3 regions of the Isoptericola sp. GX10416 genome follow, and region 3 is predicted to be linked to each of the others. Evidence: predicted binding sites of a transcription regulator. Region 3 holds the regulator's gene; each other region holds the start of a gene.
The links. Region 3 encodes LexA, which represses DNA repair genes until DNA is damaged. Its sites were predicted from a motif close to TCGAACANNTGTTCGA; they were not measured.
Positions count from the first base shown of each region.

Region 1: uvrA (excinuclease ABC subunit UvrA) is a predicted target of LexA. The motif match lies at 2,403-2,418, and genes of this name have one in related genera.
Region 2: ACWAT2_RS05495 (HNH endonuclease signature motif containing protein) is a predicted target of LexA. The motif match lies at 3,196-3,211, and genes of this name have one in related genera.

Region 1 covers NZ_JBWPVO010000001.1:74,270-82,026, reverse strand. Annotated here, with positions in the region: gene uvrA (excinuclease ABC subunit UvrA) at 1-2,373, opposite strand, end outside; gene ACWAT2_RS00360 (YciI family protein) at 2,489-2,785, shown strand; gene ACWAT2_RS00355 (TerC family protein) at 2,795-3,799, opposite strand; gene ACWAT2_RS00350 (VOC family protein) at 3,992-4,270, opposite strand; gene uvrB (excinuclease ABC subunit UvrB) at 4,212-6,320, opposite strand; gene ACWAT2_RS00340 (pyroglutamyl-peptidase I) at 6,418-7,047, opposite strand; gene coaE (dephospho-CoA kinase) at 7,044-7,682, opposite strand; gene ACWAT2_RS00330 (ABC transporter ATP-binding protein) at 7,717-7,757, shown strand, end outside.
Region 2 covers NZ_JBWPVO010000002.1:352,719-360,475, reverse strand. Annotated here, with positions in the region: gene ACWAT2_RS05505 (phosphatase PAP2 family protein) at 1-188, opposite strand, end outside; gene ACWAT2_RS05500 (serine hydrolase domain-containing protein) at 285-1,313, shown strand; gene ACWAT2_RS05495 (HNH endonuclease signature motif containing protein) at 1,470-3,176, opposite strand; gene ACWAT2_RS05490 (SdpI family protein) at 3,281-3,649, shown strand; gene ACWAT2_RS05485 (YnfA family protein) at 3,656-3,991, opposite strand; gene ACWAT2_RS05480 (CAP domain-containing protein) at 4,038-4,982, opposite strand; gene ACWAT2_RS05475 (LysR family transcriptional regulator) at 5,026-5,979, opposite strand; gene ACWAT2_RS05470 (alpha/beta hydrolase family protein) at 6,113-6,874, shown strand; gene ACWAT2_RS05465 (DUF7059 domain-containing protein) at 6,893-7,757, opposite strand, start outside.
Region 3 covers NZ_JBWPVO010000005.1:153,206-160,962, reverse strand. Annotated here, with positions in the region: gene serA (phosphoglycerate dehydrogenase) at 1-1,082, shown strand, start outside; gene ACWAT2_RS10055 (DUF5302 domain-containing protein) at 1,149-1,331, opposite strand; gene nrdR (transcriptional regulator NrdR) at 1,379-1,894, opposite strand; gene ACWAT2_RS10045 (LysM peptidoglycan-binding domain-containing protein) at 1,984-2,325, opposite strand; gene lexA (transcriptional repressor LexA) at 2,527-3,288, shown strand; gene ACWAT2_RS10035 (L-lactate dehydrogenase) at 3,305-4,264, opposite strand; gene ACWAT2_RS10030 (ATP-dependent DNA helicase) at 4,297-6,348, opposite strand; gene hflX (GTPase HflX) at 6,423-7,757, opposite strand, start outside.

The sequences.
Region 1 (7,757 bases), on a different contig from region 3:
GCCCTTGAAGTGCACCTCGAGGGTCTCGCGGTTGTACCGCGCACCGTGGCAGACCTCGCACGGGACGTAGACGTCGGGCAGGAAGTTCATCTCGATCTTCAGCGTGCCGTCGCCCGAGCACGCCTCGCAGCGGCCGCCCTTGACGTTGAAGGAGAACCGCCCGGGTCCGTAGCCTCGGACCTTCGCCTCCTCGGTCTCGGCGAAGATCTTGCGCACCCGGTCCCACACCCCCGTGTAGGTCGCGGGGTTCGAGCGCGGCGTCCGGCCGATCGGACCCTGGTCGACGTGCACGACCTTGTCCAGCTGGTCCGTCCCGGTCACGCGCGTGTGCCGTCCGGGGACCTGGCGGGCCCCGTTCAGCTCGTTGGCCAGGACGGTGTGCAGGATCGAGTTCACCAGGGTCGACTTGCCCGAGCCCGAGACGCCCGTCACGGCGGTGAGCACGCCGAGCGGGAACGAGACGTCGATGTCTCGCAGGTTGTTCTCCCGCGCACCGACGACGGACACCTGCCGCGCGGGATCGACGCCGCGGCGCACCGCGGGCAGCGCGATGCTCCGCCGGCCGGCCAGGTACGCGCCGGTCATCGAACCCTCGGCCTCGAGCAGGCCGGCGTAGTCGCCGGAGTGCACGACGGCGCCGCCGTGCTCGCCCGCGCCGGGACCGACGTCGACGATCCAGTCGGCCGCGCGGATCGTGTCCTCGTCGTGCTCGACGACGATCAGGGTGTTGCCGAGGTCCCGCAGGCGGGTGAGGGTGTCGATCAGCCGCCGGTTGTCACGCTGGTGCAGCCCGATGCTGGGCTCGTCGAGCACGTACAGGACCCCGACCAGGCCGGAGCCGATCTGGGTCGCCAGTCGGATGCGCTGCGCCTCGCCGCCCGACAGCGTCCCCGCGGCCCGCTCCAGGGTCAGGTAGTGCAGACCGACGTCCAGCAGGAAGCCCAGCCGGGCGTGGATCTCCTTGAGCACCTCGCCCGCGATCGCCGTCTCCCGGGACCCGAGCTCGAGGGCGTCCAGGTACTCCTTGGCGGCGCCGATCGGCAGCCGGCACACGTCCCAGATCGACTTCGAGCCGACCTTGACGGCGAGGACCTCCGGCTTGAGGCGTGCTCCGTGGCACTCGGGGCACGGGACCTCGCGCATGTAGGCCTCGTAGCGCTCCTTCGACCAGTCCGACTCGGTCTCCGTGTGCCGGCGCTCGATGAACGTCACAGCACCCTCGAACCCGGTCGAGTACTGGCGTTCGCGGCCCCACCGGTTGCGGTACTTGACGTGCACCTGATGGTTGCGCCCGTGCAGGACGGCGGAACGCGCCCGCTGCGGCAGCGCCCGCCACGGGACGTCCATCGAGAACTTCATCTCCTCGGCGAGCGCACCGAGGACTCGTGCGAAGTACTCCGAGGAGGTCTGCGACCAGGGCGCGACCGCACCCTCGCGCAGGGTCCGCTCGTGGTCCGGCACGACCAGCTCGGGGTCGACCTCCAACCGGAAGCCGATGCCGGTGCACTCCGGGCACGCGCCGTACGGCGCGTTGAACGAGAAGGTCCGCGGCTCGATCTCGTCGAGGCTCAGCGGGTGGTCGTTGGGGCAGGAGCGCTTCTCCGAGTACTTCAGCAGACCCGGTAGCTCGTCGCCGGCCTCCGCATCGTCCGCGACGTCGACGAGGTCGATCATCACCAGACCGCCGGCCAGACCGAGCGCTGTCTCGACGGAGTCGGTCAGCCGGCGCTGCACGCCGTCGCGCGCGACCAGCCGGTCGACGACCACCTCGATGTCGTGCTTGACCTTCTTCTCCAGCGCGGGCGGGCTGCTGAGCTGGACGACGTCGCCGTCGACGCGTGCTCGCGAGAAGCCCTGGGTCTGCAGCTCGGCGAAGAGATCGGTGTACTCACCCTTACGACCCCGCACCACCGGGGCGAGCACCTGGTATCGCGTCCCCTCCGGCAGGTCGAGGATCTTGTCCACGATCTGCTGGGGCGTCTGCGCCTGGACCGGCTCGTCGCACACCGGGCAGTGCTGGGTGCCGGCCCGCGAGAAGAGCAGACGGAGGTAGTCGTAGACCTCCGTGATCGTGCCGACCGTCGAGCGCGGGTTGCGGTTCGTCGACTTCTGGTCGATCGAGACCGCCGGGCTCAACCCTTCGATGAAGTCGACGTCCGGCTTGTCCATCTGGCCCAGGAACTGCCGGGCGTAGGCGGACAACGACTCGACGTAGCGCCGCTGCCCCTCGGCGAAGATGGTGTCGAAGGCCAGTGACGACTTGCCCGAGCCGCTCAGGCCGGTGAAGACGATGAGCGAGTCCCGCGGCAGGTCGAGGTCGACGTTGCGCAGGTTGTGCTCGCGGGCACCGGAGACGACGAGGCGATTGCTCACGGCAGCATCGTACGGCCCACCACCGACATTCGTACAGGTGTTCCATGTCACGTCGCCGCGGCACGCACCGTGGACGCTCCGGCCGGGTGCTGCCGCGAGATGCTTGGATGACGGCATGAGTGTCTACGCCGTCACCTACGTCTATGCCCCCGACAGCGTCGCTGCGCGCGACCGGGCACGTCCCGCGCACCGCGACCACCTGCAGGCGCTGTGCGCCGACGGCGCGGTCCTCGTCTCCGGACCCCTGCCCGCGACCGACGACGAGCCCGACGGCGCCCTCATCGTGGTGACCGCACCGTCGGCCGCGGAGGCGGACGCGCTGCTCGGCACCGACCCGTTCCGTCGCGAAGGGCTCGTCGCGGAGGTCTCCGTACGGGAGTGGGTGCCCGTCATCGGCGGGTTCGCGGGCTGAGGTCGGCCGTCAGCCGTCACCCTTCTCGACGGTCGCGCTGATGCGCCTGTCCCGGCGCGTCTTCATCAGTGACGTCACGGTGGTGATGCCGAGCACCACCACGATGAACGCCAGCGAGTAGCTCGTCGGGATCTCCGGGATCACCTCGACGTGCTCGCCGCCGTTGACGAACGGCAGCTCGTTGGTGTGCAGCGCGTGGATGACCAGCTTCACCCCGATGAATCCGAGGATCGCGGCGAGCCCGTAGTTGAGGAACACGAGGCGGTCGAGCAGGCCGTCGACGAGGAAGTAGAGCTGCCGCAGGCCGAGCAACGAGAACGCGTTGGCCGCGAAGACGAGGAACGTCTCCTGGGTCAGCCCGAAGATCGCCGGGATCGAGTCGACGGCGAAGAGCAGGTCGGCGCTGCCGATCGCGACCATGACGATGAGCATCGGCGTGATGTATCGCTTGCCGTCCATCCGGACGGTCATGCGGTGCTCGACGTAGTCGTCGGTGGTCCGGAACAGCCGCCGGGTCAGGCGGAGCACCGCGTTCTCGGTGAACTCCTCGTCGTGGGAGGTTCCCGCGCGGGCCTGGGCGATCGCGGTCCACACGAGGAACGCGCCGAAGAGGTAGAAGATCCAGGCGAAGTTCGCGATGAGCGCCGCTCCGGCCAGGATGAAGATCGTCCGCAGCACGAGCGCGATCGTGATGCCGACCAGCAGCACGCGCTGCTGGTGCTCCCTCGGCACACGGAAGCTCGTCATGATCAGGACGAACACGAACAGGTTGTCGACGCTGAGCGACTTCTCCGTGATGTAGCCGGCGAAGTACTCCCCGCCGTACTGGCTGCCCCAACCGGCGAAGACGATCGCTCCGAACACGAGGGCCACCGCCACGTAGGCGAGCGACCACCACGCCGACTCCTTGAGCGTCGGCGCGTGCGGCGTGCGCACGTGGCCGAGGTAGTCGACGACGAGCATCGCCAGGATCGCGGCGACAGTGACGATCCATACCCACACGGGTACGTCCATGACAGATCCTTCCGGTACGCAGGACAAGGCACCGGAGGTCTCTCTCACCCGCGGGCAACCCGGGTGGATGAGACCGAACCGGCGTCCGTGCCGGTCGTACTGACGGCCTCACCACTTGGGAGATACTCCCCTCCAACGAGCGTCAAGCATACGGCACGACGACGGTGCGGGGCACCCGCGCGGAGCCGTCGCTCACTGCAGGCAGAAGTCGTTGCCCTCGGGGTCCTGCATCACGATCCAGACGTCCCCGAGCTCTGCGCCCTCGCTCAGCACGGACGCTCCGAGGGCCGTGAGACGCTCGGCCTCCGCCGTCAGGGCCGGGAGGCGTTCGTCGCCGGCGCGGCCGGCACTGACGTTCAGGTCGAGGGTACTCAGGTCCTCTGGTCGGGGAACTGTGGTTCCGGGGGCCGGGTCAACCCGTGGCCGCCCGCATCTGGCGCAGCTCCTTCTTGAGCCCGCCGATCTCGTCACGCAGGCGCGCCGCCACCTCGAACTGCAGCTCGGCGGCGGCGGCGTGCATCTGGTCGCTGAGCTCTTGGATCAGCTCGGCGAGCTCCTCCGCCGCCAGCCCGGCCAGCCGGTTGCCCGACGTCGAGGCCTCCTTCGGTGACCCGGGCACGGGAGCCTTTCCGCGGCCGTCCCCCGGCGCCTTCCGGTAGCCGCCGGCCAACAGCTCGGCCGTGTCGATGTCCTCGCGCGCCAGCATGTCGGTCACGTCCGCGATCCGCTTGCGCAGCGGCTGCGGGTCGATGCCGCGCTCGGCGTTGTAGGCCTTCTGCTTCTCCCGGCGCCGGTCCGTCTCGTCGAGTGCGAATCGCATCGCCGGTGTGACCTTGTCGGCGTACATGTGCACCTGGCCGGTGACGTTGCGCGCGGCACGGCCGATGGTCTGGATGAGGGAGCGTTCGGAGCGCAGGAACCCCTCCTTGTCGGCGTCGAGGATCGCCACCAGCGAGACCTCGGGCAGGTCGAGACCCTCGCGCAGGAGGTTGATGCCCACGAGGACGTCGTACTCGCCCAGGCGCAGCTCGCGGAGCAGCTCGACGCGTCGCAGGGTGTCCACCTCGGAGTGCAGGTAACGCACCCGCACGTCCTTGCCCAGCAGGTAGTCGGTGAGGTCCTCGGCCATCTTCTTGGTCAGCGTCGTGACCAGGACCCGCTCGTTGCGCTCCACGCGGTCGCGGATCTCCCCGAGCAGGTCGTCGATCTGGCCGGTGGTGGGCTTGACCACCACCTCCGGGTCCACGAGGCCGGTGGGTCGGATGATCTGCTCGACCACGCCGTCGGACATCGACAGCTCGTAGTCGCCGGGCGTGGCCGAGAGGTAGACCGTCTGCCCGATCCGCTCGACGAACTCCTCCCAGCGCAGCGGTCGGTTGTCCGTCGCGCTCGGCAGCCGGAACCCGTGGTCGACGAGGGCGCGCTTGCGTGACATGTCGCCCTCGAACATCGCGCCGATCTGCGGCACCGTCACGTGCGACTCGTCGATGACGAGCAGGAAGTCCTCGGGGAAGTAGTCGAGCAGCGTGTTCGGCGGCGTGCCACCCTCGCGGCCGTCGATGTGCCGTGAGTAGTTCTCGATACCGTTGCAGGTCCCGATCGAGCGCATCATCTCGATGTCGTAGGTGGTGCGCATGCGCAGCCGCTGGGCCTCGAGCAGCTTGTCCTGCTTCTCGAGCTCGGCCAGGCGGGTCTCGAGCTCCGCCTCGATGCTTCCGATCGCCCGCTCCATCCGTTCCGGACCTGCTACGTAGTGCGTCGCCGGGAAGAGGTACACGCTCTGCTCCGTGCGGATCACGTCGCCGGTGAGCGGGTGCAGCGTCTGGATGGACTCGATCTCGTCGCCGAACATCTCGATGCGGATCGCGAGCTCCTCGTACACCGGGATGATCTCCACGGTGTCGCCCCGCACCCGGAACGTCCCCCGGGTGAAAGCCATGTCGTTGCGCGAGTACTGCATCTGCACGAACCTGCGGAGCATCTCGTCGCGGTCGACGACGTCGCCGACCGCGAGCCGCACCATCCGGTCGACGTACTCCTGCGGCGTGCCCAGCCCGTAGATGCACGACACGGACGCCACCACGACCGTGTCGCGCCGGGTCAGGAGGTTCGACGTCGCCGAGTGCCGCAGCCGTTCCACCTCGTCGTTGATCGACGAGTCCTTCTCGATGTAGGTGTCCGTCTGGGCGATGTACGCCTCAGGCTGGTAGTAGTCGTAGTACGACACGAAGTACTCGACGGCGTTGTGGGGCAGGAGCTCGCGGAACTCCGTGGCAAGCTGTGCAGCGAGCGTCTTGTTCGGCGCCATGATGAGCGTCGGTCGTTGCAGCTTCTCGATGAGCCAGGCGGTCGTGGCGCTCTTGCCCGTACCGGTGGCACCCAGCAGGACGACGTCCTTCTCCCCCGCCTGGATACGCTCCGCGAGCGCCCCGATCGCGGCGGGCTGGTCCCCGCTGGGCTCGAACTCGGAGATCACCTCGAAGGGGGCAACGGTGCGCTGCAGGTCGGTCACGGGTCGCATCCCCCCACGGTAGGCCCGGCCACCGACAACCGCTTCGCCGCCGCCGCCCCGGTGCGGTCAGCGCGCGGTGGTCACGGTCAGCGCGCGGTGGTCACGGTCAGTGCTCGGTCCCGGCCGCCAGGACGAGCTCCTCGATCCGTCCGGCGCGGTGGTCCGCCGCCGTGCGGACCACCGCAGCGAGGGCCCGTGCCGCCTCCGCCGGCGGGACGGCGTCGGCCCCGGGGACGTGCACGAACCCGGCGCGGGCGTCGGTGCCCGCCAGCGCGTGCGCCAGGGCGTAGAACGTGGCGTTGCAGACGTAGGTGCCGGCCGTGTTGCTCACGCTGACCGGGACCCCGGTCTCGCGCACGGCTCCGAGGGCGGCCTTGAGGGGCAGCGAGCTCAGGTGGGCGACCGGCCCGTCGGCCACCACGGGCTCGTCGACCGGTGATCGCCCTGCGTTGTCGGGGATCCGCGCGTCGACCACGTTGAGCGCGACGCGTTCGAGCCGCACGGTGCGCGAGCCCGCCGCGAGCCCGACGCACACCACCACCTGCGGCGAGTGCTCCGCGAGCAGCCGGCTCAGGTTCGCCGGGGCGCCGGCGAAGGTGACCGGGAGGCGGGCGACGACGAGACGCTCCGGGCGCCCCTCGGCCACCCACCGCTCCTCGAGGCATTGCACGGCCTGCCACGACTCGTTGACCGCTGCGCCGCCGAAGGGCTCGAACCCTGTGACGAGGATGTTCACGCCCGCTCGGCCTCCTCGGCGTCCAGCTCCTGCGCGACCTCCGTGGTCACGCGCGACCACAGCTCGTCGACCTGTGCCCGCAGCCCGTCCTCCGTGCCCGTCCCGTCGAGCACGACGTCTGCCACGGCCAGGCGCTCGCCGTCGTCGGCCTGCGCCGACACGCGCGACCTCGCCTCCGCCTCGGTCATCGACCGACCGGTCACGAGCCGCTCGACACGCTGCGCGGCCGGCGCGTCGACGACCGCCAACAGGTGGAACCGGTCGGCCTGACCGGTCTCGACGAGCAGCGGGACGTCGTGCACGACGACGGCACGCGGGTCCGCGGCGCCCGCCGCAGCCTCGCGTTCGGCCGCCAGACGGCGGACCTGCGGGTGGACGATCCCCTCGAGCCGGGTCCTCGCCCGGGTGTCGCCGAAGACCACCCGCCCGAGCGCGGGCCGGTCGAGCGCGCCGTCGTCGGCGAGCACCTGGTCACCGAACTCCTCGACGACCTCGGCGAGCCCCACCGAACCCGGGGCGACCGCCTCGCGCGCCAGGACGTCGTGATCGATCACCACGGCGCCCAGCTCGTCGAGACGGCGGGAGACGACGGACTTGCCTGCGGCGATACCACCGGTGAGGCCTATGCGGAACATAGGCCCATCCTGCCCTCGCCGTAGGCTTCACGCCATGAGCATGGGCGGGCGAGCACCTGGTGGACGGCCCGGGGT
Region 2 (7,757 bases), on a different contig from region 3:
AGCAGGCCGACCGCCACGGCCGTCGCCTGCGTCCCTGGCCGGCCACGCGGCGCGGGAGCCGTCACGGACGCGACCGGGGTGCGGCCTCCGCCCGCGGGAGCGGGCCGCACCCGCGCGGGGGCAGGCGCGACCGGTGCGGCGCCCGCTGGGGGCTCCGCTGCCGGGAGCTCACGAGTGTCACCGTTCACGCAGGTCACAGTATCCGCTCCGTGTGGCGGACCGGTGGACGAGCCGTGCGGTCCGCGGGCGAGCCGTGCGCGGTCCCCGGGCCCTATCGTGGAGCCGTGCCCGGCGCCGACGAGATCCTCGACCTCACCGCGAACCGCCTCGGCCGGCGGCGCGTCGGCGTCGTCGTCGGACACCTCGCGGCCGACGGCACGACGACGGTACGCGGCACCGGCCGCACCTCGCTGCCCGACGGCGGCACCCCGGACGCGCGGACGAGGTTCGAGATCGGCTCGATCACCAAGACCTTCACCGCTCTGGCGCTGGCCCGTGCCGTGACCGCCGGGGGCCTGGACCTGGAGACGCCCGTCGGTGATCTCGTCCCGGAGGTCGCGCCCTTGGGGCGCGGCGGCACACCGGTCACCCTGCGGCACCTCGCCACCCACACCTCGGGCCTGCCGCGCGTCCACATCTCGATGCTGCGCGGCACCCTCGACGCCTACCGCGGCCTGGATCCTTACCGGAACCACTCGGAAGAGGCGCTCCTCGCCGCGATCCGCTCCGGCCGGCTCCGCCGCACTCCCGGCACCGGGCGGCAGGCCTACTCGAACAGCGGCTTCGGTCTGCTCGGCATCGCCCTGGCGCGGCACGCCGGGCTGACCTATGCCGAGCTCGTCGCCCGCGACGTCACCGGCCCGCTCGGCCTCACCGACACCGGCACCAGTGACGCGGCGACGGCCGAGCAAGCCGCTCGTACCGCCGTCGGGCATCACCGACGGCGCACGCCCGCCGCGGCCTGGAACCTCGATGCGCTGCCCGGCGCCGGGGCGCTGCACTCGACGGCCGACGACCTCCTCACCTGGGCACGGTGGCACCTCGACCCACCACCCGGCGAGCTCGGCGAGGCGCTGCGGTTCGCCGTGGCCGAGCACGGTCCCCGCATCGGGCTCGCCTGGCAGCGCAGCGCGACGGAGGCCGAGCGACGCCGCGGGCGCGACCAGGTGATCTGGCACAGCGGCGGCACCGGCGGGTTCCGCTCCGCGCTGTGCCTGCAGCCCGCCACCGGCGACGCCGTCGTCGTCCTGACCAACCACGGCCGGAGCGCGGCCCTGGCGGCAATCCGCCTGCTGGCGGCACTGTCCCGCTGAACGCGGGCAGGGTCGGCATCGCGTGGGACGACGGTGCGCAGAGCCGCCGCTCAGGACCTTCGTGCATCTGGGCCGTGGCGCACAGCACCTCCGCGCCGCAGAGCCGCCGCTCAGGACCTTCGTGCATCTGGGTCGTTGCTCTCGGGACCGCGGGGCTCAGAACGGGGGCTCGCCAAGGTCCGGCGGGAGCATAGGTCCCGGCTCCGGCGGGATCGGACGCTCCTGCTCCCGCGGGATCGCTGGCCCGGGCAGCACGCGATGGATGCTGGCAGGTGGTCGCCCGTCCGGCCGGGTCACGTGCCGTCTGCCCGTCGGCGACGTCCACTCCAGCGTCCCGCCCAGTCCGGGTGGATCACTGGCCGATCCGTCGGCGTGGACAGCTCTGGCGCGGCGTACGGACCAGCCCGTCTGATGCTTGAGCACATGATGCTTGCGGCACAGGTGAGCAAGATTGTCCGCACTGGTGGTTCCGCCGTCGGCCCAGTCGGTGGTGTGATCGAGGTCGGCGCGATCGGCGGCGACACCGCAACCGGGGAACCGGCAGGTCGCGTCGCGCCGGGCAAGTGCCGCCCTCAGCCCGGACGGCACCGTGTAGGACTCCCGCCCGACCGACAGCGCGAGCCCGGTCTCGGGGTGGGTGAGCACGCGGCGCAGCGACGGCGCCAGCTCGGCCAGCTCGCGGGCGATGTCGGCTCCGATCGGGCCGTGCCCGTCGAGCTCCGCCGGGATGTCGGCCACACCCAGCAGGGTCAGCACCGGCACGGTCACCGTCACGCGGGGCCGGATCGACCGCGCAAGAGCGGCCAACGACGGAATCGTGGACACCGCGGGCCCACCGGACACCGCGAGCCCACCGGACACCGCGAGCTCCCCGACCGCTCCAGGCGTCAAAGGCTCAGCAGACGCCACAGGCTCCCCGGGCGTCACAGGCTCCCCAGAGGCACCGGGCTCGGACCGCGGCCGCGGGGACGCGCGCTCCACGGAATCCTGCTGGGGCGGAGACTGCGACGGCGAGGATCCCGACCACCATCGCTCGGCCGGCGGAGGCGCGAGCGGCAGGCAGGTGCGGTCGAGCGTGCCGTCGTCGAGCAGCAGCGCAGCGAACGCGTCGGCCATCCCGTGGCTTCGTCCACGAGAGCCGTCCTCGCCACGCAGGCTCGTCGCGGCACGGTGCAGCCTGTCGTACGCGGCGTGCGCCACGACCGCGGGCAGGTGCGCCGAGAGCCAGGCCATCCCGTCACGACCGTCGTCGAGGTAGACCCCGCGCGACTCGGCGGCCCGGGCGTGCCGCACCTCGACCGGCTCCGGGTGGACGTCCTCCCGCGCGCGGCGGGCACGGGCATCGACCTGACCCGGTGTGCTGGCCACGAGCGCCGGGGCGACGGCCTCCTCCACGCGCCGCGCGTCCGCGTCGTCCAGGTCGGCGACGTGCCGGGCGACGCGGGAGGCATGCGCCCAGGAGCAACGCCCCGCCGACAACAGCGCGAGCGTGCGCGGCGCCTTCGTGCGCAGAGCAGCGGCGTGGTCGCACAGCGTGCCCGCAGCGTGCTCACCGACGTGCAGCACGGTCGCGACCTCGGCGACCACCGCCCGGCGGGCGAGCTCCTGACGACGCGAGGACGTCGCGCGCGCCGCAGCACCGCCGTCGTCCACGAGACGGGACTCCGCGCGCTCGGCGACCTGGGCTGCCTCGGCGAGCAGGACCGCCCGGCGGCCCTCCAGGGCGCCGATCGCGGACTGGACCTCGGCCAGGGAGTCGAGGAGCTCGTCGAGCCGTGACAGCTCGACGTCCGCCGGTGCGGACGCCCGCCGCACCACGGCGGTGGCCGTGGTGCTCGGTGGGCTGGCGGGCTGCGTCGTCATGTGTCGAACCTAGCAGGATTCGAACACGCGTTCTATACCCTGTGGAGAACGATCACGCTTCTCCCCGCCGTCGGTGTGGCCCACGCCGGGTACGGTCGTTCACGATGGAAGACCTGGGCGTGAGGATCCTGCTGTTCGTCGTCATGCTGGCCTCCGGCGTGCTCCTCGTCTGGTCGGCTCATGCCGCCGCGTCGGGACGCCTCAAGCGGAACCAGCTCGCGGGGATCCGCGTCCCGAGCACGATGGCGAGCGACGAAGCCTGGCTGGCGGCTCACGTCCGGGCCGAGCGACCGACACGACTCGCCGGGTTCGCCTCGATGGCGAGCGCGGTGTTCGCGCTCCTCCCGCTCTCCACTCCCCTGCTGGCGGCCGGGGTGCTCCTGGGAGGCCTCGCGATGCTCGGGTTCGTGCTCTACGGCGCCCGCGTCGGCATCCGGGCAGCCACCGAGGTGTCCAAGAGCTCCAACGGCTGAACCTCCCTACGCCGGCCGCGGGGCGTACATGATGACGGCCACCCCGACGAGGCAGATCAGTGCCCCCGTGACGTCCCAGCGGGCGGGCCGGAAGCCGTCGACCACCATGCCCCAGACCAGCGAGCCCGCCACGAACACGCCGCCGTACGCGGCCAGGATGCGGCCGAAGTGCGCGTCGGGCTGGAGGCTCGCGAAGAACCCGTACAGACCCAGGGCGATCACGCCCGCGCCGATCCACAACCATCCGCGGTGCTCGCGGAACCCTTGCCACACGAGCCAGGCGCCGCCGATCTCGAACAGTGCGGCTCCCAGGAACAGGACGATCGATCGGGCAGTGTTCATGATGACCATCCTGCGGGACCGGGTGGCACAGCGCGTCGGGCTCCGCTCAGCGTCCGAACACCTGGGTCCACCACGGGCCGCCCGCGCCGGGCTCCATCCCCAGGCCGTGCCGGGTGAGGTCGCAGTTCAGGATGTTGGCGCGGTGCCCAGGGCTGGCCATCCACGCCGCGACGACGGCCCGGGCGTCCGCCTGCCCGCGAGCGATGTTCTCCGCGCCGAGCCCCGCCACCCCGGCGGCGTCGGCACGGTCCCACGGGCTCCGCCCGTCGGGTGTCACGTGGTCGAAGAATCCCCGGGCGGCCATGTCCCGCGAGTGGGCCAGTGCCAGGGCGTCCAGGGCAGAGTCCGCGCGCAGGGCGCCACAGCCCGCCGCAGCACGCTCCGCGTTGACGAGCCCCAGGACGCCGTCGGCCTCGCTCGCGGCCGTCCGGGCACCGGCAGCCTTGCCGGCCGCCTTGACCTCGGCCCCGCCGTCGGCGTCACCGTCGGCGCCCTGGTCGGCGCCGTCCCCGCCAGCGTCCTCCCCGGCGGCGCCGTCCCCGTCGGCACCGTCCTCGTCAGTTCCGTCGCCGTCAGCAGCCTCCCCGTCAGCAGGTGGTGCGCCGGCGTCCGACGGCGCGTCCTCGGCGTCGGCAGCGTCGGAGCCCGAGTCCGAGTCCGAGTCAGCGTCCTCACCGTCCGCCGAGTCCTCGTCCACGAAGCCCTCGCCGTCGGTCGCGACCTCGCCGTCCGCGGAACCCGCTCCGCCGGCCGGGCCGCCACTGCCGTCCGGTGCACCGCCGTCGTCCCCATCGGTCCCGGCCTCCGGGCGCTCCAGCGATGCCTCAACCGCCATGACCGTCGGGGCGCCGCCACCCAGGTGGTCGCTGATCCGGAGGGCTCCCGGCGCGACCAGCGCCGTCGCGAGCACGAGGACCAGGCCCACGGCAAAGGTGGCCAGGAGCGCACCGAGCTGACGCAGGCCGCTGCGGGGTCTCCGTCGACGCGACACGCAGGAACCGTAGCGCCCCGGCCGCCCCGGGCGAAAGGCACGGCTACAGGGCCGAGCCCTGCGCGATCACGTATCGCTCGTACGCCGGAGTGCGGCGCACGGCCTCCGCGTGGGCGTAGACGGCGGCCGCCCGGACACGGTCCACGTCGAAACGTTCCCCGGCGTCGCCTCGCCAGGCGACGTACTGCGTCCAGCGCAGCGGCTCGCCCTCGAGGGCGACCGCCCGGACACCCGGCAGGTCGAGCAGCAGCGGCTGCACGAGCGCGATCGCGTGCCCGCCCTTGACCTGCTCGACCGCGGAGGCGCGCTCGGTCTCGCTGACCTCCCGGGGTGTGAACCCCGAGCGCGCGCAGGCGGCGACGAAGCACCGCTCGAAGCATCCGTCGCCGGGGGCGGACAGCCAGTTCTCCTGCGCGAGCTCGCCCAGCGGCACCTCGTCGTCGCCGGCGAGGCGGTGGTCCTCCGGCAGCAGCACGAACACCGGGTCCGTGCGGAGCCGGGTCCACTCGACACCACCGTCGGTGGGCAGGACGGCGTCGCCGCACGCACCGACCAGCGCGATGTCGAGCGTGCCGTCGGCCAGCCGCACCGCCGCCGCGTCCGCCGACCAGGACGTGAAGGACGTGACGTTCACCCCGGCGAGGTCGGCGCGCAGGCGGTTGAGGAAGATCCCGCCCAGGACGGTCGAGACCGTCCCCACGCGCAGGGACGTGGCGGCGTCGGGCCGGGCGAGCACGTGCCGGCGTACGTCGTCGTGGAAGGCCTCCATGGCCGGCAGCAGGACGCGCGCGTGCCGCAGCACGAGCTCGCCCAGCGGGGTGGTGCGCGTCCCGTGCCGGTCGCGCACGAACACGGGCCCGCCGAGGGCCTGGTCGATGCGGTTGAGCTGTGCGGACAGGGCCGGCTGCGCCATGCCGAGGGCAGCGGACGCCTTCGTGACGCTGCCCTGCTCGGCGACGACGGTCACCAGCCTCAGGTGCCGGAGGTCGATCTCCATACCGAGAAGATATCTCCGCCAGAGCATTCGTGGGATGACCCGTTGGTCACATCGGCCCCGGACCGGCCGTGGTGCGCTCCAGGCACGGGCAGTGTGCACACTGTTCCCCACAGTACCGACGAGAGGAACCACGATGGCGGAACGCGTGACGTTCGCGTCCAGCACCGGGCCCCGGCTGGCCGGGATCATCGACGAGCCAGAGGGCGACGTGCGCGGCTGGGGACTGTTCGTCCACGGCTTCACGCTGGGCAAGGACTCCCCCGCAGCGGCACGGATCTGCAAGCAGCTCGCGTCCGAGGGCATCGGCATGCTGCGCTACGACAACCTGGGGCTGGGCGACTCCGAGGGAGACTGGGGCGACGGGTCGTTCACGGTGAAGGTCGCGGACACGGTGCTCGCGGCCGAGCTCATGGCCGCCCGCGGGACGCCGGTGAGCCTCGTGGCGGGCCACTCCTGGGGCGGCGCCGCCGCCATCGCGGCAGCGCCGGAGATCCCCGACGCACGGGCGGTGGTCACCGCGTGCGCGCCGTTCGACCCGAGCCACGCCGAGCACCACTACGACGAGCTGGTCGACGAGGTCCTCGAGAGTGGCAACGCCGTCTGGCAGGTCGGCGGCAAGCGCCTCAATCTCAAGCGCGGCATGGTCGAGGACGTCCGCGAGGCCGACCTCGAGCACCGCATCCCGCAGCTCGGGCTGCCGCTTCTCGTCATGCACTCCCCCACCGACAACATGGTCGGGATCGACAACGCGAGCGAGATCTTCCGCGCCGCGCGACACCCCCGCAGCTTCGTCTCGCTGGAGGGCTCGAACCACCTGCTGACCAAGCCCGGTCAGGCGCAGCGCGCGGGCCGCATCATCAGCGCGTGGGCCGACCCGTACCTCACGCCGGCCTGAGCCCGGGCGGGCAGCCGCTCAGGCCGGCGCGAGGAACCCGTCGCGGACCATCCCGCGCACCGCGGGCAGCAGGTCCGCCGCGAGGTCCGACGGCGGCACGTCCAGCAGCGCTGCCAGCGCACCCACGGTCTGACCGACCGTCAGCTCGCCGTCGCACACGCCCACGAAGGCCGCCAGGCCGGTCGAGGCCTGCACGCCGCGGCCCAGCCCGTCGCCCTGCCGCACCACGATGACGTTCGGGTCGGTGGCACCCGGTGAGAGGTACCGCTCCTCGGTGACGTCGCCCGCCACGACCAGGCGCTGGCCAGCCAGCGCCTGGTCGTCGTGGCGCTCCAGCCAGTCGTGCGCGGCCAGCGAGGCCGCGAGGTGCCCGCCGAGCGGCTGCCGCAGCGACCCGTGGTGCTCCTCCAGCCGCCGCAAGGTGACGCGCCCGGCGTCCGTGCCGCCGTCGGCCGCTGCCACCGGCCGGCGCAACGTGACGATGCCGAAGCCGACGGCCTCGACGTCGCGGGAGGCGAAGTCGTCCAGCCAGGCGCCGTAGGCCGCCGTCCAGGCTCCCGGCTCCCGGGCGGCCGTGGTGCCCCCGTCGCGGATCCACGTCTCGGCGTACTCCGCCGGGTCGAGCACCTCGCGCTCGATGACCCAGCCGTCCAGCCCGGAGTCGTCCAGCCAGGCACCCACGCGCTCCGTCCAGGGCTCGCCGCGGCGGTGCTCCCAGTTCACGAGCATCTGGGCCACACCGCCCGGGGCGAGGACGGACCCGACACCGGTGACGAGGTCCCGCACGAGGTCGTCGCCCGACCGCCCGCCGTCGCGGTACTCGAAGTCGCCGAGCGCCTCGGCCACGGTGGCGCCCGGCGCGCCTGTGCGCGGCGTGATGACG
Region 3 (7,757 bases):
CCCAGGTCACCCGTCGCGTCCTGGAGTCCGTGCCCGGCCTGCTGGCCGTCGGCACGTTCTCCATCGGGACGAATCAGATCGACCTCGAGGCGGCGTCGTCGCACGGCGTCGCCGTGTTCAACGCACCGTTCTCGAACACCCGCTCGGTCGTCGAGCTGGCGGTCTCGGAGATCATCGCCCTGACCCGGCGGCTCACCGTGCGGGACAAGGCGCTGCACGACGGCGTCTGGGACAAGACGGCCGAGGGCTCGCACGAGGTGCGCGGCCGCACGCTCGGCATCATCGGGTACGGGAACATCGGCTCCCAGCTCTCGGTGCTGGCCGAGAACCTGGGCATGAAGGTCGTCTTCTACGACGCTGCCGAGAAGCTCGCGCTCGGCAACGCCCACCGCGTGGAGACGCTGGGCGAGCTCCTGGAGGTCGCCGACGCGGTGACGATCCACGTGGACGGGCGCCCCGGGAACGCCGGGATGTTCACCGGTGACATGTTCGCGCGGATGAAGCCGGGGGCGATCTTCCTCAACCTCTCGCGCGGCTTCGTCGTCGACGTCGAGTCCCTGCGTGAGCACATCCTCTCGGGCCACCTCTCCGGTGCGGCCGTCGACGTCTTCCCGACCGAGCCGAAGAAGCGCGGCGACCACTTCGAGTCGCCGTTGCGCGGCCTCGACAACGTCATCCTCACCCCGCACGTCGGCGGCTCGACCCTCGAGGCGCAGGAGTCGATCGGTCACTTCGTCGCGAAGAAGCTGCGCGAGTACTTCTTGACCGCCTCGACGACGCTCTCGGTGAACCTGCCGAACCTGCAGCTCGAGCACACCGGGGTCGGGCGGATCGCACTGCTCCACCGCAACGTGCCGGGCGTGCTCGCTGCCGTCAACCAGGTCTTCGCCGACCACGGTGCCAACATCGAGGCCCAGATGCTCGCCACGCGGGGGGACCTCGGCTACGTGGTCACCGACATCTCCGACGTCACGCAGCGTGGGGCCTCGAAGAAGCTCATGGCGATGGACACCACGGTGCGGCTGCGGATCCGCGACGCGTTCGAGCGCCCGGAGTTCCCGCCGGGGCCCGCCGCCGGCTGACCACTCACGCCGCACCGGAGCACGAAGGGCTCGCACCATGGTGCGGGCCCTTCGTCGTCAGGTCCGTCAGCCCGACTTGCGCCGGAACATCGGCTGCACGGGACCGGCGGTCTCCGAGCCGTGCACGGATCCGGTGTTCCGCTCGGAGTCGGACGTGCGGTGGCGCGCGGCGTTCTTCTTGTCGAGGGCCTCCTTGAACCGTGCCTTGGCCTCGTCGCCGGGGGCGGTCGTCCTCTTGTCGTCTGTCATAGGCCCAGCATGCGCCCCTCGGCCCGCGGGCGCGAGGGCTTTTCCGATCACGTGGACGCGGTGGGAGCCTCCTCCACCGAGCCGCCGGGCGCCGTACCCGCGGCCGTCTCGCGCTCGGCCCGTTCCGCGCGCAGGGATGTGATCGCTGCGTCGAAGTCGTCGAGCGAGTCGAACGCCTGGTAGACCGAGGCGAAACGCAGGTAGGCGACCTCGTCGAGCTCCCGGAGGGGACCCAGGATGGCCAGGCCGATCTCGTAGGCGTCGATCTCCGCGCTACCCGAGCCACGCAGCGTCTCCTCGACCCGCTGCGCCAGGAGCGCCAGGTCGTCGGCGCTCACCGGCCGACCCTGGCACGCCTTGCGCACCCCGGCGACGACCTTGTCACGGCTGAACGGTTCGGTCGCGCCCGAACGTTTGACGACGGAGAGGCTCGCGGTCTCGATCGTGGTGAAACGGCGCTGGCAGTTCGGGCACTGGCGGCGGCGTCGGATCGACGATCCGTCGTCGGCGGTACGAGAGTCGACCACGCGCGAGTCGGCGTGTCGGCAGAACGGGCAGTGCATCCGGAGTCTCCTGCGGTCGGGCCGGGCCCGTGCCCAGCTGCCCGACGAAAGTATGCGCCAGCCAGCCCTCGGTGCAACACCACGTGCCGCTAGTCGAGCGGCAGCACCAGGACCTGCCCCGCCCTGAGCTCCGCGCCGCCCAGCCCGTTCAGCTCTTGCAGCGCGGCGACGACGTCCCGCAGGTCCTCGCCCGGGGTCGCCACCGACCGCGCGTACTCCCACAACGTCTCGCCCGGCGCCACGGTCTCGAGCCGCACCTCCTGCGCACGGTCCGGCGCGTCCGCGACGGCACTGGCACCCCAGGCGACGGCCGGCACGGCCAGGAGAAGCACCGCCAGGGCGACGAGCACACGGCGCCCGCGAACCGTGAGGCGTAGGCCACCGAGGCCCAGGAAGCCCGCGGCCTGCGAGACCACTGCGATCGATGCCATTGCTTCGCCCTCCCGGAGCCGCACGGGCCTCTCGAACACCTGTCCGTCAAACGTATGTTCGTCGAACGCTTGTACACATTGGTATCACGGCGACCCGACACGCGTCGAGAGATCTCGAACAGATGTTTGATGTCGGTGCGGATCTGCCCTACTCTGACGGGAGCGATGACAGGTTTGTCTGGTTCTTGACGGGAGAGACACATGACGACGACACGCGAGACCGAAGGCGCCGGGTCCGGTACGCACGACGGCACGCTCGCGTCCGTCTCCGAGATCTCCACCGGTCCGGACCGGCTGACCCCGCGCCAGCGAAGGGTCCTCGAGACGATCCGCGCCTCGGTCGAGAGCCGCGGTTATCCACCGACGATGCGGGAGATCGGCGAGGCCGTCGGCCTGGCCAGCCCGTCGTCGGTCAAGCATCAGCTCACCACGCTCGAGCGCAAGGGATACCTGCGCCGCGACCCTAACCGTCCGCGGGCGATGGAGGTCGTGGACCCCTCGGCGGGCAACGGAGCGGCCTCCACCGCGGGCTCACCGGTCGCGTCGTCGAGCCTGCCGACCCCGGACGGGTCCGAGAGCGAGGTCGCGACGCCGTCCTACGTGCCGCTCGTCGGTCGTATCGCCGCCGGTGGGCCGATCCTGGCCGAGCAGGTCGTCGAGGACGTCTTCCCGCTCCCCCGCCAGGTCGTGGGTGACGGTGAGCTCTTCCTGCTCAAGGTCGCGGGCGACTCGATGATCGACGCGGCCATCTGCGACGGGGACTGGGTGGTGGTCCGTCGCCAGAACGTCGCAGAGCAGGGTGAGATCGTCGCCGCGATGCTGGACGGCGAGGCCACGGTCAAGACGTTCAAGCAGACCGGCGGTCACACCTGGCTGATGCCCCAGAACTCCGCGTACGACCCGATCTCCGGGGACGAGGCACAGGTCCTCGGCCGGGTGGTCGCCGTCCTGCGCAGCCTGTGACCTCGACGCGCTGCGGCTAGAGCCCGAATCGCTGCTGCACCGACCGCACGCTCGCGGCCGACGATCGGAGGCCGGCCACCTCCTGCTCGGACAGCGGGGTGTCGACGACGGTCGTCGCGCCCCGGGCATCCACCAGCGTCGGCAGGGACAGGCACACGTCCCTGATCCCGTGGAAGTCCTCGATCCGGGTGGAGACGGGCATCACACGGTGCTCGTCGTTGAGCACCGCCTCCACGATCCGCGTCGCGGCGAGCCCGACCGCGTAGTTGGTCGCCCCCTTGCCGGCGATCACGCGGTACGCGGACTCGACCACGTCGCGCGCGATCACCTTCCGGGTGGCGTCGTCGAGCGGCGGGCGGCCCGGGAGCGCCTCCCACTCCAGGAGCGGCACCCCGGCGATGCGGGCGGAGCTCCACAGCGCGATCTCGGAGTCGCCGTGCTCGCCGGCGATGTAGGCGTGCACGTTCGCCGTCGCCACCCCGCAGTGCTGTGCGAGCGCCCCGCGCAGGCGTGACGAGTCGAGCACCGTGCCCGAGCCGAAGACCCGCTCGGGCGGCAGCCCGGAGATCTGCTGTGCCGCGTACGTCACGACGTCGACCGGGTTGGTCACCATCAGGAAGATGGCGTGGGGCGCGACCTCGAGGAGGCCCGGGAGGATCTTGCGGGTCAGCGAGATGGTCGCTTCCGCGAGGTCCAGTCGAGACTGTCCCGGCCGCTGCTTCGCTCCAGCGGTGACGATCACGACGTCGGCGCCGCGGCACACCTCGACGTCGTCCGAGCCGATCACCTCGGCCTGGGGGACGAACATCCCGCCGTGCTGCAGGTCGAGCACCTCGGCCTCGACCTTGGCCCGGTTGACGTCCAGGAGGGCGACCGTCCTGGCGGTACCACGCGCCAGCGCCGTGAAGGCGAGGGTGGCCCCCACCGCACCGGCACCGACGACGGCGATCTTGGTCCTGCTGCGAGGTGCTGTCACCCGGTCAGCCTAGGTCGCGCCCGTGCGGGGCGCTACGCGAGCCGCCGGAGCGCGGAGCGCACCAGCTCGGTGTCGGTCGTGCGCCAGAAGTCCGGCATCGACCGTGTCAGGAACGTGCCGTAGCGTGCGGTGACGAGCCGGGGGTCGAGCACGGCCACCACGCCGCGGTCGTCAGTCGACCGGATGAGGCGGCCCGCGCCCTGGGCGAGCAGGAGCGCCGCGTGGGTCGCGGCCACCTGCATGAACCCGTTGCCACCGGCCTGCTCGACGGCTCGGGCACGTGCCGCCTTCACGGGGTCGTCCGGTCGCGGGAACGGTACCCGGTCGATGATCACGAGCCGACAGGCGTCACCCGGCACGTCCACCCCCTGCCACAGCGACAGCGTGCCGAACAGGCAGGTCGCCGGGTCGGCCGCGAACTGCTGCACCAGGGTGGGCAGCTGGTCGTCCCCCTGGCAGAGCACCGGGACGTCCAGCCGTTCGCGCATCGCCTCGGCGGCGGCCGTGGCCGCCCGCCGGGACGAGAACAGCCCGAGCGTCCGACCCCCGGCCGCCTCGACGAGTCCCGCGATCTCGTCCAGCTGGGCCTCGGTCGTCGGCTCGCGCCCCGGGGCGGGCAGATGCTTGGCCACGTAGCAGATGCCCTGCTTGCGGTAGTCGAACGGGCTGCCCACGTCCAGCCCACGCCAGACGGCGTCGTCCTCGCCCGTCGAGGCCGCGAGGCCGAGGGACCGGGCGACCGGGTCGAACGTGCCGCCGAGGGCCAGCGTCGCCGACGTGAGCACACCGGTCCGCTCGCCCAGGAGCTGGGTGCTGATCAGTCCCGCGACCGCGAGCGGCGCGGCGTGCAGCCGGCCCACCCCGTCGCCCCACGGCGCGTCGGCCGGGGGGCGCGAGCACCACAGCACGTCGGCGCTCGTGTCTTCCGCCGCCATGCGCTCGGCGACCTCGAACAGCTGTGTGAGGGCCGACTGCGCCATCTTCAGGCCGGCGTCCGGCTCAGCCCCCCGATCCGGCTTGACGTCGCTCAGGAGCGTCCGGGCGGCGTCGCGGACCGCTTCGACCGCGGTCTGCAGCTCGCCGGGCAGGCCCTGCGAGTAACGCTCCGCCGGGACCCGCGCGAGGACCTCTGCCAGCGACCGTGCGGCGGCGTCGAGGTCGTCGGTCAGCGTCCCGCCGTGCTGGCGCACGAGCCGGGCGGCGTGCTCCACCGTGCCTCCGGACAGGTCCACGGTCGCCGCCGCCGTGATCCGGTCGGCCAGCTCGTGCGCCTCGTCTACCACGAGCACGTCGTGCTCCGGCAGCACGTTGGTGTTGCCGGACGCCGCGATCCCGAGCATCGCATGGTTGGTCACCACGACGTCGGCCTCGCGCGCGGTGTTCCGCGCCTGCTCCCCGAAGCACTCGTCGATCAGGGGGCAGCGCTGCCCGAGACATTCCAGCGACGTCACGGACACCTGCCGCCAGGCCCGGTCCGGCACGCCCGGGACCAGGTCGTCCCGGTCACCGGTGTCGGTCTCCTGGGCCCACTCGTGCAGCCGCCGGACGTGGTCGGCCAGCCGCGCGCCGTCGTCGGACCGGCCCCGTGGCGCCGCCGCGGGGTGCTGCTCGGCCGACGAACCCTCGCCAGGGCCGGGGTCGGCCGGGAGGTCGAACAGCGTGGCGCCGTCGACGGGATAGCCGCCGGTGACCTTGTGCCGGCAGAGGTAGTTGTGCCAGCCCTTGAGCAGCGCGACGCGCGGCGGCCGTGCCAGCCGCGGCGCGACGGCGTCGGCGACCAGGGGGAGGTCACGGGTGATCACCTGACGCTGCAGCGCGAGGGTCGCGGTGGAGACCACGACGCGCTCGCCGGCCGTGACGGCGTGCCGGACGGCGGGTACCAGGTACCCGAGAGACTTGCCCGTGCCGGTGCCCGCCTGGACGAGGAGGTGCCGACCGGACTCCACGGCGTCGGTGACCGCCTCGGCCATCCGGTCCTGGCCCTCGCGCCGCGACCCGCCGAGGGCCGCCACGGCGAGGTCGAGGAGCTCGGTGACCTCGGGCGGCTGCTCGGCGGGTTCTGCGGACGAGGCGGACGAGTTCACCGGACGATCCTACGGGCGCGGGAGGCGCCGCGGGTGCCCGGTCCACAGCACACGGACGACGGCGGCCGCCCGGCTCAGAGCGCCACGCCCTCCAGCTCCGCGGCGAGCGCCGCGTCGACCCGGCCGCGCAGGCGCGTGCCGTCGGCGAGGTGCTCCTCCCCGGCGAGCTCGCCGTTCTCGTGGACCCGGTGGACGAGGTCGCCGCGCGAGTACGGCACCACGAGGTCGATCTCGACCGCGGGGCGCGGCAGCGTGTCGGCGATCAGCGCGCGGAGCTCGGCGATGCCCTCGCCCGAGTGCGCCGAGACCACCGCCGTGCGGCGTTCCCTGCGCTGGATGCGGCCCACGACCGTCGGGTCGGCCACGTCGGCCTTGTTGAGCACCACGACCTCGGGCACGTCGTCCATGCCGGGGATCTCCGCGAGCACCTCCCGGACGGCGTCGATCTGGCCCTCCGGGTCCGGGTGGGAGGCATCGACGACGTGCAGCAGCAGGGCGGCGTCGCCGACCTCCTCGAGCGTGGACCGGAACGCCTCGACGAGCTGGTGCGGCAGGTGCCGGACGAACCCGACGGTGTCGGCGTAGGTGAAGACGCGGCCGTCCTCGGTCCGGGACCGGCGAACGGTCGGGTCGAGGGTGGCGAACAGCGCGTTCTCCACGAGCACCCCGGCGCCCGTCAGCGCGTTGAGCAGCGACGACTTGCCGGCGTTGGTGTAGCCCGCGATCGCCACGTTCGGGATCGCGTGCCGCTTGCGGTCGTGCCGCTTGGTCTCCCGGGCGGGTGCCATCGCCGCGATCTCCCGGCGCAGCTTGGCCATGCGGTTGCGGATGCGGCGGCGGTCGAGCTCGATCTTGGTCTCACCGGGTCCGCGCGAGCCCATGCCGGCTCCCGCCCCGCCGACCTGGCCACCGGCCTGCCGGGACATCGACTCGCCCCAGCCGCGCAGACGCGGCAGGAGGTACTCGAGCTGGGCGAGCTCGACCTGCGCCTTGCCCTCCCGGGACTTGGCGTGCTGGGCGAAGATGTCGAGGATCAGGGCGGTGCGGTCGACCACCTTGACCTTGACGATGTCCTCCAGCGCACGCCGCTGGGACGGCGCGAGCTCGGTGTCGACCACGACGGTGTCCGCGCCGGACGCCGCCACGATCTCGGCAAGCTCAGCGGCCTTGCCGGAGCCGAGGAACGTGCCGGGGTCGGGCTTGGCGCGCTTCTGCAGCAGTCCGTCGAGCACCTGGGAACCGGCCGTCTCGGCGAGCGCCGCGAGCTCGCGCAGGGAGACGTCGGCCTCGCGTGCCGCGGCCTCGCCACCCGGGAAGAGCCCCACGAGCACGACCTTCTCGAGGCGCAGCTGGCGGTACTCGACCTCGGTGACGTCGTCGAGCTCGGTCGAGAGGCCGGCGACGCGCCG